DNA from 4 places in the Promicromonospora sukumoe genome. Region 3 is predicted to be linked to each of the others. Evidence: riboswitches for the same ligand, from Rfam matches in the RefSeq annotation. Region 3 holds a riboswitch; each other region holds the start of a gene.
The links. Region 3 has a riboswitch for cyclic di-AMP ahead of FHX71_RS03335 (C40 family peptidase). Riboswitches for the same ligand answer to the same signal wherever they lie in the genome.
Positions count from the first base shown of each region.

Region 1 (3,279 bases), on a different contig from region 3:
CCAGGTCGATGGTTCCGACCACCGTGGACCGCTCCTCCGGGCGCCGCACGAACGGCGTCGCCCACGGGCGCGCGTCGGCCCAGGAGTAGAGGGTCTCCGCCGACGTCGCGCAGCGCTCGGCCGACCACTTCAGGCCGCCCTGCTCCAGGAGCCACTCCACCTGGTCGGCCAGCAGCAGCAGGGTCGCGACGGCGGGCGTGTTGAGCGTCTGGTCCAGCCGCGAGTTGGAGAGCGCCGTCGTGAGCGACAGGAACTCCGGCACCCAGCGGCCCGAGGCCTCGATCCGGGCGGCTCGCTCGACCGCCGCGGGGGACAGCACGGCGAGCCACAGGCCGCCGTCGGCCGCGAACGCCTTCTGCGGCGCGAAGTAATAGGCGTCGGTCTGGCTCAGGTCCACCGGCAGCGCGCCGGCGCCGGACGTCGCGTCGGTCAGGACGACGGCGCCCTCCGGGCCGGCCGGGCGCAGCACGGGCGCCATCGCCCCGGTGGAGGTCTCGTTGTGCGGGGTGGCGTAGGTGTCGACGTCGTCGGCCGGCTGGAGGTAGGCCACCGTGCCCGGCTCCGCCGTGATCGCCTGGGACGGCTCGAGGAAGGGCGCGCGCGACGTGGCCGTGGCGAACTTGCCGCCGAACTCGCCGAACGACGCGTGCTGCGCCTTGCGCTCCACGAGGCAGAGCGTGGCGACGTCCCAGAACGCGGTCGAGCCGCCGTTCCCGAGGGCCACCTCGTACCCGTCGGGCGCGCCGAGCAGCTCCGTGACACCCTCACGGATACGGCGCACCAGGTCTTTCACGGGTGCCTGCCGGTGTGAGGTACCGAGCACGTGGGCGTTCGCCACGAGATGATCGACCTGGCCCTGGCGCACCTTGGAGGGTCCTGAGCCGAAACGGCCGTCGGCGGGCAGCAGGTGTGTCGGGATTGTCAGTGGCACAGAACTAGACTAGAACCTGGGCCGACGCCCGGGGCGCCGAGCCCAGGGGCGACTGGACGGCTGCGCGCATGACGGGAGCTGACGTGACGGATCTGATCGACACCACCGAGATGTACCTCAAGACGATCTACGAGCTCGACGAGGAGGGCATCACCCCCCTGCGCGCGCGCATCGCGGAGCGCCTGGGGCACTCCGGGCCGACGGTGTCGCAGACCGTCGCGCGCATGGAGCGCGACGGACTCGTGATCGTGACCGGGGACCGCCACCTGGAGCTCACGGAGCTCGGGCACGAGAAGGCGATGCGCGTGATGCGCAAGCACCGCCTCGCGGAGCGCCTGCTGACCGACGTGATCAAGCTCGACTGGGAGCACGTGCACGTCGAGGCCTGCCGCTGGGAGCACGTCATGAGCGATCTCGTGGAGAAGCGTCTCGTGGGCCTGCTCGACCACCCGCACCACGACCCGTACGGCAACCCGATCCCCGGCCTGTCGGAGCTCGGCGAGGCCTACACGGACGTGCCGTTCCTGGCCGGCGTCATCTCGCTGCCCTCCGCCTTCGAGGCGGCGGCGAAGAAGGGCGTCAAGGGCGAGCCGCTCGCGGCGTCGCTCACCCGCATCGCGGAGCCGCTGCAGACGGACGTCGAGCTGCTGGCCCGGCTGTCCGACGCCGGCCTCGTGCCCGGCTCGCGGATCACGGCCGAGCTCAGCGACGGGACCTACACGGTCACGGTCGACGGCGCCGGGACCGCGCTCGAGCTGGGCGAGGACCTGGCGCGGCACCTGTTCGTCGCGACCGCCTGAGACATACGCCTGAAATGCCCGCCTGAGACCGGTTGCAGGTGCCCGAAACGGGCCAGTTTGTCGGAAAGGTCTAGCCGCACGTCCGACACGCCATGACATTCGTTGCCGGAACGTGACATCGGGGGTGACGTCGGGTACGTTCGGACCGCTCCCGCGGAGTTTATTCCGAGGGAGTCTCCGGACGGACGCCGAACTCTGTCACCGGCCGGGGCCCCAAGACGACCGCATGACAGAGGCGGGGGACCCACCATTGGGCGCCAGGGTGCGTCCTCGGGGTGAAGCCGGGCAATCCATTTTTGGTGGAGCGCACGGCCGGGTGATTTCTCCCACCCGAACCCGACAGCTGACCTCGAAGGCGTACAAGGAGAGGTACTACGTGACCGCACGTACCACCCGCGCACGCCATCGTGCTGCGCGCCGCCCCGTGACCCCGCTGACCGAGCTCGCCCAGAACGCCGCCGTGGGTCGCCGTACCGCGGTCGCCGCCGCGGGTGGCGCGCTCCTGGTCTCGACGTTCGGTGGCGCGATGGCAGCGCAGGCCGCTCCGATGGAGACCGGCCCCGCGAAGATGAACTCCGTGGACCTGAACGCGCTGACGTCGCAGGCCCGTGAGTCCCTGTCCAACGCCCCCGTCGTGACCGTCGCGCCCGACGCCGAGCTGAGCGTCGAGAAGTCCGCCGTCTCGGTGGTCTCCGCCGCCGACAACGAGGACTACCAGGCCGAGATCGCCGCCAAGGAGGCCGCTGAGGCAGCAGCCGCCGAGGCAGCCGAGGCCGCCGATGCTGCGGCCGCCACGGTCTCGACTGCTTCCGCGTCCGTCGACGTCCCGGCGTCCGCGATCGGCAACTCCGTGATCTCCATCGCCAGCCGGTACATCGGCGTCCCGTACGTCTCCGGTGGCGGCAGCCCGAGCGGTTTCGACTGCTCGGGCTTTACTTCGTACGTCTTCGGCCAGCTCGGCATCTCGCTGCCGCACTCGTCCTCGGCGCAGGCCGGCTACGGCACGCAGGTGTCGGCGTCGGAGGCCCAGCCGGGCGACCTCATGTGGACCCCGGGTCACGTCTCGATCTACGCCGGTGGCAACACCATGATCGACGCCTCGAAGCCGGGCACCGTGGTCGACTTCCGCACCATCTGGCAGTCGAACCCGACGTTCATCCGCCTTGGCTGACCGCAGCCACGTAGTACCTCGCAGAGCGCCCGCCCGGTCACGACCGGGCGGGCGCTCTGCTTTGCCGTCGTCCTGCATACTTTTTGCCTCCGGATACCCATGGGCACCGCGCCGCCGGTAGCGTTGGAGGGCAAAGATGCACTGCCGAGGAAAGGACTGGCGATGACACGATCCGAGGTCGTACTGGTCGGGGTGGACGGATCGGCCGCGAGTCTGCACGCGCTGGACTGGGCCACCGCCTACGCGCACCGCGTGGGCTGGGCGCTGCACATCGTGTGCAGCTACTCCCTCCCGTCGTTCACGGCCGCGTCGCTCGACGGCGGGTACGCCGCCCTCGACGACACCACCATCCAGGAGGGCGCCAAGGCGGTCCTGGT
Region 1 covers NZ_JACGWV010000002.1:990,301-993,579, reverse strand. The annotation lists gene serC (phosphoserine transaminase) at 1-925, opposite strand, end outside; gene FHX71_RS21480 (iron-dependent transcriptional repressor DtxR) at 1,015-1,731, shown strand; cyclic di-AMP (ydaO/yuaA leader) riboswitch at 1,908-2,105, shown strand; gene FHX71_RS21475 (C40 family peptidase) at 2,108-2,902, shown strand; gene FHX71_RS21470 (universal stress protein) at 3,065-3,279, shown strand, end outside.
Region 1: it holds a riboswitch for cyclic di-AMP, as region 3 does, so the genes downstream of both, FHX71_RS21475 (C40 family peptidase) here and FHX71_RS03335 (C40 family peptidase) in region 3, are expected to answer to the same signal.

Region 2 (3,279 bases), on a different contig from region 3:
GCTTCGGTCCGTCGCACCCCACCAAGGAGAACCGCACCCCGGCGCTGCGGCCCGGCACGACGCGCGACGTCTACCTCGGGCTGGGCGAGGCGGAGTGCGCGGGGTTCCCGGCAGGGCCCGGCGAGCCCGTGCCGGACGCCGCGCCGTCGGCTGTCCTCATGCTGGCCCTGGGCGAGTACGACGACCTCGGGCCGGCCACCGACGTCGTCGTCGACGAGGTGGGCGACCCCGGCGGCCACCTCGCCCGGAACCACGCGGTGGACTGTGCCGGCGCGGCCGTCGCCGCGGGCGTGAGCCTGACCGTCGACGCCGACGTCCCCGTCGAGACCCGGGACGGTGAGCTCACCGCGCTGGTCACGCTGCGGGTCGAGCCGGTGGACGGCGGACCCGAGGTCACGATCGACCGCATCGCCGGGACCACCATCATGAACAACCCCGACCCGGGCGACGACGGCTCCGGCTGGACCGGCGCGGCGCTCGACGGCCAGCGGTCCGGCGGCAGCGTCACGCTGCCCGTCGTGCCCGCCCGCTGCGACGCCCACGCCGTCGGCGAGGACAAGCGCGGCACGTTCCTGCCCGTGTCGGCGAGCGTCGACGGGGTGGCGCAGCACGTGATCTACGTGCCCATGCCGGACTCGGCACGCGCCGACCTGGTCGCGTTCATCGCGGAGAGCTGCGACTGGCCGGAGTAGGGCGCGCCTCGCGGGGGAACGCGAAAGGCGCCGCCCCGCCGTCGGGCCGGGGCCCGAGGTGGAGGCGGCGCCTCACTAGGTGCTGCGGCTCAGACTCTGCTCTTTGTCGTCTGAGCCTGCGGCTCCGCTCCGGGCGAGTGCCTCGTTCCTCGGCCCTCACCCTGCGCTGCGCCTCCGGCTCAGACGACCCGGATGAAGGTCGGGCTGTTCTGCCACATCTCGGTGTAGCGCACCGGCATGCCGGCGGCCCAGGCCTCGATGATCATGCCGTTGCCCGCGTAGAGGGCCACGTGGCCGGGCGTCCAGACGATGTCGCCCGGCTCGGGGTACGTGACCTGGTAGCCGGAGCTGAGCATCGCGCTCGAGGAGTGCGGCAGGGAGACACCGAGCTGCGCGTACACGTACTGGATCAGGCCGGAGCAGTCCATGCCCTCAGCCGGCGAGGCGCCGCCCAGCACGTAGGTGATGCCCAGGTAGTTGAAGGCGATGTTGACGGCCTGCTGGCCCACCGGCACGGGGTCCGGGGCGTCGACCGAGACGACGGCGGGGCCCTCGCCCTTCTCGCCGTCGGCGCCCTTCGAGGTGCCCAGGGCTTCCATCTCGATCGGCATCTTCGCGTCGGCCGGGACGGTCACGGTGGGCGCGCCGACGAGGGACTGCTTGGCTACCGCGGTGAGGGAGTTGAGGTCGACCGAGTTGAGCTTCGCGGTCTTGACCTCGGTCTTCAGGTCCATCGCGGGGGCCGCGTGGGCCGTCGTCGCGATGGTCGAGATGAGGACGCCGCCTGCGGCTGCCGCGATGGCGCCACGGCGGGCGACGGTGCCGGCGTTCTCGGTGGCGGTACGAGCGAGGATAGTCAGTGGTGTCTGGGCCGGGCGGCTGTCACGATGCCGTCCGCGGAGGGAGTTCGTCACCTAAGGTCTCCTGTACCGCCTGCGAGGTCAGCTGTCGGGTTCGGGTGAGGAGTGCTACCCGGCCGCACGGCTTACAAGGGGGTACCGTCCGGCTTCACCCCGAGGACGACGATCCTGCTGTCGCCCGGGAATGGGTCCCCCGCTCCTGTCTTGAACGTCTGGTCACGAACCGGTGACAGGATTCGGCGTCCGGATCGCGACTCCACCGTGGGGGTGGAGCAGAAGTCAAAGTACACACGTTCATGGAAAAAGTCACGATCGGGTTACGCATTCCGGTCTGACCCAACGAAGGCGCAGATTTGCGCCGTTTCGGGCGTCCGGGGTTATGACCGACATCACACATCCGCTAGCGTTCGGCCGCATGGGCGAATCGCACTCCCGTATCTCCGCCTGGTGGGTGTTTCCCATCAGTGCGATCGTCTGGTGGGCCTGCGGCTTCCTGCCGTGGCTGGCGCAGATGTCGTACCAGGTCACAGGCATTGCGGAGGCGTCCGACGCCGCGGCGGCCGGACTGCTCCCGCTGCCGTTCACGGCTGACGGCGCCGTCGCGGGCCTCGTCGTCATGGCCCTGATCGGCGGCCTGCTCTCCGGCGTCACCGCCCGCCTCCCCGCCTCGGCCGGCGCGGGTGCGGCCGCCGCGATCGCGGGCACGCTGACCGCCATGGCGGCCGCGGGCGGCTCGTCCTGGTGGCTCGCGGCCCGCGAGACCGTGCCCGGTGACGCCATGCCGCTCGGGATGCTCGTCGTCACCTGCGCCGCGGGCCTCTTCGGCCTCGCGGCGGGCCTCCTGGCCGGCCTCGGGCCCGCGGCGCTGCGCGGCGTCGCGCTCGCCCTGCCCGTGGTGCTCCTCGACGGCTGGTTCTGGGGCCTCGTGCCGGGCGGCTCCGTGTCCCCGGTCGGCACCTGGTGGATCTTCGCGGTGGCGCTGGGCGTCGCGTTCGGCCTCACCGTCGACAGCCGGCCGATCGAGCTGCTCGGCTGGCTGCCCGCCGCCGGCGTCGTGTGGGTGTTCCAGGCGGCCGGCCCCGCCCTGCTGGCCGTGCAGGAGAACATCTGGCCCGGCTCGGCCCTCAGCGAGGACCCCCTGTCCGCGGTAGCGATGGCCGCGGGCAGGATCGCCTCCGCCGCGATCTCTCCCGAGGGGCACCAGCTCGGCGCCTGGGTGGTGGCCCTGCTGCTCGGCGCCTCGATCGCCGCGCTGCGGCTGTCCCGGGAGGCCTCCGACGAGGGCGAGCTCTCCCAGGCCTGGGCCTGATTGCGATCGTGTAAATTTCACCCCCGATCGGACGCGGGGCCTGTTCGGCGCCTGTCCGGTCCCCCTAGGTTTGCCCCAGTTCGGGGGTAATCAACCCCCGTGCGAGCACAGGGGGCACAGATGAACAGGAAGTCCTTTGCCGGCGCCGCCACCTCCGTGGCGCTCGTCGTGACGGCGCTGGTCGCCGTCGCGCCGGGCGCGCAGGCCGCGACCAGCGATCCCCTCCGGGACAAGCAGTGGGGCCTGGACCAGATCAACGCCGAGGCGGCCTGGCCGGCCAGCACCGGCGCGGGCGTGGTGGTGGCCGTGGTCGACACAGGAGTCGACTTCGACCAGCCGGACCTGGCGGGACAGCTCCTGCCGGGTGCCACCTTCACGGGCTGCGCGGACGTCCGTCCGTGCGGCGACGGGGACTTCA
Region 2 covers NZ_JACGWV010000004.1:39,814-43,092, forward strand. The annotation lists gene FHX71_RS28610 (hypothetical protein) at 1-692, shown strand, start outside; gene FHX71_RS28615 (C40 family peptidase) at 872-1,606, opposite strand; cyclic di-AMP (ydaO/yuaA leader) riboswitch at 1,608-1,804, opposite strand; gene FHX71_RS28620 (hypothetical protein) at 1,968-2,861, shown strand; gene FHX71_RS28625 (S8 family serine peptidase) at 2,982-3,279, shown strand, end outside.
Region 2: it holds a riboswitch for cyclic di-AMP, as region 3 does, so the genes downstream of both, FHX71_RS28615 (C40 family peptidase) here and FHX71_RS03335 (C40 family peptidase) in region 3, are expected to answer to the same signal.

Region 3 (3,279 bases):
GAATAGATGTCGAGGGCGGCTCCGCCGATCAGCCCGGCCAGCGCCACGACGACGAACGGGATGAGGAACCACGTGGGCAGGATCGTCGACAGGGCGCCGATCGGGTCGGCGCCGATCGCCTCGTTGAGCACCGGGTCCGAGCCCGCGAGCAGGAGGCCGAAGACGAGCAGCACGACGGGGGCCAGCGAGGCACCCAGGGTGGTCCACCCGACGATGCCGCGCCCGGAGGCGGAGCGCGGCAGGTAGCGGGAGTAGTCGGCGGCCATGTTGACCCAGCCGAGCCCGAAGCCGGTCATCATGAACACGAGCCCGCCGATCACCTGCGGGCTGCCGCCGGCGGGGATGGCGGCGACCGTGGCCCAGTCGATGTGGTCGAGCACCAGGACGATGTAGACGACGGTGAGCACGGCGGTCAGCACGGTGATGACCACCTGCAGCCGCATCACGAGGTCGAACCCGAAGATGCCGGCGACGACCACGATGCCCGCCACGACCACGAGGGCCACGACCTTGGTGACGGTGCCGCCGCCCCAGCCGAGCGTCCCGAGCACGGTCGACGTCGCGAGCGTGGCGAGCGCGACCAGCACGGTCTCCCAGCCGACGGTGAGCACCCAGGACAGCAGGGACGGGAGCTTGTTGCCCCGCACGCCGAACGCCGCCCGGGAGAGCACCATGGTGGGCGCCGACCCGCGCTTGCCGGCCAGCGAGATGAACCCGCAGAACAGGAACGACACCACGATGCCGATGGTGCCGACGATGACGGCCTGCCAGAACGAGACGGCGAACCCGAGCAGGTACGAGCCGTACCCGAGGCCGAGCACCGACACGTTGGCCCCGAACCAGGGCCAGAACAGGTTGCGTGGCGAACCGCGCCGTTCGGCCTCGTCGATGGTGTTCAGGGCATTGGTCTCGACGCTCGTGGGCGCGCTGCTCATGGTGGCGATCCTGCCACGACGCACGAAGGGCCCGCACCGTGCTGGTGCGGGCCCTTCGAGCCGTGCGGGGCGGGCGTCGGCTCCGGGGAAGCCGGAACGCCCGGGGGTCAGCTGATCCGGAGGTAGACCGGGCTGTCCTGCCAGATCTTGGACTCGCGGACGGTCTGGCCGGGGACCGGGGCCTCGATCTGCATGCCGTTGCCGGTGTAGATGGAGACGTGGCCCGGGGACCAGATGATGTCGCCCGGCAGCGCCTCGGCCGCGGAGACCTGCGTGCCGGAGTTGCGCTGCGCCGCCGAGGAGTGCGGCAGCGTGATACCGATCTGGGCGTAGACGTAGGACGTGAAGCCCGAGCAGTCGAACCCGGCGGGGGTCGAGCCGCCCCAGACGTACGGGACGCCCAGGTACTGCATCGCGATGTCGACGATCTGCGACCCGGAGGAGGACGCCGGAGCGGCGGCGGCCTTCTGCACGGGCTCCTCGGCGACGGCGGCGGTCTCGGTGACCTCGGCCTGGACGGGCTCGGCCTCGACGACGGGCTCCGGCTCGGGCTCGGGCTCCGGCTCGGGGGCCGGCGTGACCTTGATGGTGCCGGTCTCCAGCGTGAACTCGCTGTCCGCGGCGACCTTCACGGCCGGGGCGGTGTTCACCTTGGCGGTGACCAGCGCGGCGGTGCTCACGTCGGCGGTGGTCGACTTCGCGGCGGCGTCGCGGACGACGTCGCGCACGGCCTCGAGCTCGGCGGTGTTCGTGCCGGGGTCGCTCGCGGGGGCGGCGTTGGCCGGGACCCCGAGCAGCGAGACGAGCAGTCCCGATCCTGCGGCGACGACCGCGCCACGGCGGGCGGTCGCGGAGAGGCCGCGGGCTGCGGCGCGTGAGAACGGCGTCAGCGGGGTGATGGGCGGGTGGGCAGCACGATGGCGCCCGGGCGTGCGTGTAGTCACAGCATTTCTCCCGGCGCCTACGAGGTGAGCTGTCGGATTCGGATCGGAGAATGACCCGGCCGCGTCGTGCTGGTGCGGCTTCACCCCAAGGGCACCGTCGGTGCCCACGTACTTGGTTCCCCCGTCCCTGTCATCTGTTCAGACAACTCGTGGCGGTGACAGGGCTCGGCGTCCACCACGAGTGCTCACGGAATGCCCGGGAGCGGGACCGACCGTAGCCCGCCTCGGCGCGAAAGTCACGATCGCGTTACGGGCGCAACCGACCGCCTCGGGCCTATTGACCGGAATGTCCGACCTGCACTAAAGGGTGGGCGCCGTCCCGGATCTGCGGACGGCGCCCACCGGGCCGAAGGTCCCGACTAGGACATCCGTCCAGGTCGCACATTGTGGTTCCGCGCGAAGAGGTTGCTCGGGTCGTACCGCCGCTTGACCGCCGCGAGCCGCTCGTAGGTCGGCTCCGGGTACACGGTTGTGACGTCGGTCTCATCGGCCGTCGAGAGGAAGTTCGCGTACGCACCGTGGAGGTGCGGAGCGAGCCTGTCCCACAGCGCGTCCAGCGCCGGCCGGGCGGCCTCGATCGCGGGCGCCGGGCCCCCGGTGAAGGTCGTGACCATGAGCTCTGCCTGCCGGTGCGCGTACGCCGTGGCGTCGCCCGGCACCCGCGACATGGCGCCGCCGAGGCTGCGGACCGCGATCGACGGCGAGCCCGGCGTCGTGCCGGCCTCCGCGAGGATCGCCAGGGTCTCCGCGACCGACTCCCGGTCCACCAGGCCGTCGTGCGCGAGCACGTGGACACCGGGCGGCGGCGTCGCGCCCTCCACCAGGACGTCCGCGTACGCCGTCAGCGCGACGTCGTCCGCGACGACCGTCCCGAGCGCGCGGATCGGGGCGAGCGCCCGGTCCGCGGCGTCCGCGTCGTCGCCGTCGAACGCCACGTGGATCTCCACCGGGGCCTCCGGGCCGCCCGCGAACGGGTTGGCGAGGTTCGCGATCGAGGTCAGCTCCTCCGGCGCCGTGCGCAGGTAGTCCGCCCAGCCCTGGAGCACGACGGCGGCCTCTGCCGCCGGGAACGAGACCTTGCCGAAGAAGACCCGCGTCGTCGGGTGCGCCACGAACTCGAACGAGGTCACCACGCCGAAGTTGCCGCCACCGCCGCGGATCGCCCAGAACAGGTCCGGGTGCTCGTCGGCGCTCGCGGTGACGACGGCGCCGTCGGCCGTGACGAGCTGCGCGGCGACGAGGCTGTCCAGGGCCAGGCCGTAGCGGCGGACCTTCCAGCCCATGCCGCCGCTCAGCGTCAGCCCGCCGACGCCGACGCTCTTCGTGTCGCCCGAGGAGATCGCGAGGCCGTGCGGGGCCAGCGCGTCGGCGACCGGTCCCCAGGTGGCGCCGCCGCCGAT
Region 3 covers NZ_JACGWV010000001.1:743,785-747,063, forward strand. The annotation lists gene FHX71_RS03330 (purine-cytosine permease family protein) at 1-935, opposite strand, end outside; gene FHX71_RS03335 (C40 family peptidase) at 1,043-1,879, opposite strand; cyclic di-AMP (ydaO/yuaA leader) riboswitch at 1,880-2,034, opposite strand; gene FHX71_RS03340 (FAD-binding oxidoreductase) at 2,239-3,279, opposite strand, start outside.

Region 4 (3,279 bases), on a different contig from region 3:
ATCTTGGGCGGGCTCGACCAGGTGACGAGCACCTCGGCGTCGGTGTGCTCCGCGGGGATCGGCTCGGTCATCGCGTAGGTGGCGACGGTGTCGGGGCCGCCGGGTGCGAAGGAGGCTCCGCCGTCGGGCAGCAGGGACGGGAAGTCGAGGTCGAAGGGCACGTCGGGTACGAGGATCTTCACTCCGGGGACGTTACCGGACGGGCCCACGCGGCAGAGCGCCCGTCCGGCCTGTCCGAGGAAGTCCTCGGGGCGGCCGGGCGGGCGCTCTGCGCTGGGGGTTCTTGCGAGGTACTGCGGGGTACTGCGGCTATCGCGGGAAGAGCGTCAGCCCGTCACCCGGATGAAGACCGGGTTGGTCTGCCACATCTCCGTGTAGTGCACGGGGACGCCGGCCTGCTGGGCCTCGACGACCATGCCGTTGCCCGCGTAGAGCGAGACGTGGCCGGACGTCCAGACGATGTCGCCCGGCTGGGCCTCCGCGGCGGAGACCTGGTAGCCGACGGTCGACATCGAGGCCGAGCTGTGCGGCAGGCTGATCCCGAGCTGGGCGTAGACGTACTGGATGAGCCCGGAGCAGTCGAAGCCGCTGGGTGAGGCCCCGCCCCACACGTAGGGCACGCCCACGTACTCGAGGGCGAGGTTGACGGCCTGCTGGCCCAGGCCCGAGGAGGACGCGGCGGCCTTCGCCACCACGGCCTCGGCCTCGGCTGCCGCGGCGGCCTCGGCCTCTGCGGCAGCCTTGGCCTCCGCCTCGGCCTTCGCCTTGGCTTCCGCCTCGGCCTTGGCGCGCGCCTCGGCCTCCTTCTTCTCCTTGGCCTCGGCGATACCCGCCTTGGTCTCGGCGTACGGGGTCACGCTGACGCGACCCTGCTCGGCCAGGAAGCTGGCGTCGTTGGCGACCTCGACCTTGGTCACGAGGTTCTCGGCCAGGCCCGCGCGGGTCTTGGTGTCGAACGTCTTGTTGGCGAGCGTGGTCTGGGTGTGGGACTCGGCAGGCGCGGTGTGGGCGGTCTGGGTGAAGACCGACGCGAGCATGCCGGAGGTGACTACCGCGATCGCGCCGGTACGGGCGGCGTTCTCGGCTGCTGTCTGGGTCAGAGCGGTGAAGGGGGTGAGGGCGGGGCCCTCGGCGCGATGCCGCGCCCGGTTGCTGGGTCGGTTTACCTGGTCGTCCGCCCAGTCCTGGGTGCGGTCGGTGAGTACGGTCACCAGTGATCTCCTCGGACGCCTACGAAGTGAGCTGTCGGGTTCGGATGGGGAGAGCAATCACCCGGCCTCACAAGGAGGCTTCACCCCGAGGACACTCCCGTGCCCGGCTTACTTGGTTCCCCCGCCCCTGTCACGTTCTGGCTGCTCAGGACCGGTGACAGGGTTCGGCGTCCGGGCCTGGACCGACCCGTTGCTGGAGCGGCGAGATCGACCGTACTCGTCTCCCGTTCAAATGTCACGATTAGGTCACATACCGTCTTGTGATGGAACGTTCCTGGCAATGAGTGCCCCGTGTCACCATGGCGTGCATGTCCGATTCCCTGCTCGACACCCTGCGCGCCCGGTACGACGTCGTCGTCGTGGGCGCCGGTCACAACGGCCTCACCGCAGCGGCCTACGCGGCCCGCGGCGGGCGCTCGGTCCTCGTCCTGGAGCGCGCGGACCACGTCGGCGGCGCGTCCGTCTCGGCCCGCCCGTTCACCGGCGTGGACGCCCGTCTGTCCCGCTACTCCTACCTCGTCTCGCTCCTGCCGCACCGGGTCGTGGACGAGCTCGGGCTGCCGATCCGGCTCGTCCGCCGTCGTTGGTCGTCGTACACCCCCGTGGCCGACGGCGGCCTGCTGGTCGACACCCAGGACGAGGCCGCCACACGCGCCTCCTTCCGTCGCCTGACCGGTTCCGATGCCGACCACGAGGCCTGGGGCCGGTTCTACGCGATGACCGCCGAGGTGGCGCGCCGCCTCGCGCCCACCCTCACCGAGCCCCTGCTCCCGCGCGCCACCGTCCGTCGCCTCGTGTCCGACGGCGTGGGCGAGGAGGCCTGGCGCGCCCTGTTCGAGGAGCCCCTCGGTGAGGTGCTGCGCCGCACCTTCGCCGACGACGTCGTGCGCGGCGTCGCCGCCACTGACGGCCTGATCGGCACGTTCGCCGACGTCGACGAGCCGTCCCTGAGGCAGAACCGCTGCTTCCTGTACCACGTGATCGGCAACGGGACCGGCGACTGGGACGTCCCCGTGGGCGGCATGGGCGCCGTCTCGGGCGCCCTGCGCGACGCCGCCGTGGCGGCCGGCGCCACGATCGTCACGTCCGCGTCGGTGACCGCCGTCGACCCCGGCGCCGTGGGCGCCGAGGTGGCCTGGACCGACGCCGACGGGCGCACCGGGGGCGTGACCGCCGGGCACGTGCTCGCGGGCTGCGCGCCGGCGGAGCTGGACCGGTTGTTGGCCGGAGCGGGGCGGGGGGCTGCTTCGGGTGGGGTGGTGGGTGGTGCTGGTGCTGGTGCTGGTGGTGCCGGTGTCGCCGATGCCGCGCCCGAGGGCGCCCAGCTCAAGGTGAACATGCTGCTCAGCCGGCTGCCGCGCCTGCGCGACGACGTCGACCCGGTCGCCGCGTTCAGCGGGACCCTGCACGTCAACGAGTCGCTGACCCAGCTCCAGACCGCGTACGCGCAGGCCGCCGCCGGGCGCATCCCCGACCTGCCGCCCAGCGAGATCTACTGCCATACGCTGTCCGACCGGACGATCCTCGGGCCGTCGTTGGCCGGGACCGACGCGCAGACGATCACGCTGTTCGGGCTGCACATGCCGGCCCGGCTCTTCCGCGCGGACCCCGACGGCGCCCGCGAGCAGGCGCTGGCGGCCACCCTCGCGTCGCTGAACACCGTGCTGGCCGAGCCCATCGAGGACGTGCTCGCTCTCGACGCCGACGGCGCGCCCTGCCTCGAGGTGCGCACCCCAGTGGACCTGGAGGGCGACGTCGGTCTGCCGGGCGGGCACATCTTCCACCGCGACCTGACCTGGCCGTTCGCGGAGGACGGGCCCGGCTCCGCCGTCGGCGAAGCAGCGGGTGCGGCGGGCGGGTCAGGCGCGGACGCCGGAGCCGCCAGCGGGGCTGCGACCTGGGTCGACCCCGGGGCGGCAACGGGTGCCGCCGAGCGCTGGGGCGTCGCGACGGCGCACCCGAGGGTGCTGCTCGCGGGCGCCGGCGCCCGCCGCGGCGGCGGCGTCAGCGGCATCCCGGGCCGAGCCGCCGCGATGGCGGTCCTGGAGACCCCGGCCCTCTGACTCTC
Region 4 covers NZ_JACGWV010000002.1:198,958-202,236, reverse strand. The annotation lists gene FHX71_RS18140 (NAD(P)-dependent oxidoreductase) at 1-182, opposite strand, end outside; gene FHX71_RS18135 (C40 family peptidase) at 327-1,211, opposite strand; cyclic di-AMP (ydaO/yuaA leader) riboswitch at 1,213-1,364, opposite strand; gene FHX71_RS18130 (phytoene desaturase family protein) at 1,520-3,274, shown strand.
Region 4: it holds a riboswitch for cyclic di-AMP, as region 3 does, so the genes downstream of both, FHX71_RS18135 (C40 family peptidase) here and FHX71_RS03335 (C40 family peptidase) in region 3, are expected to answer to the same signal.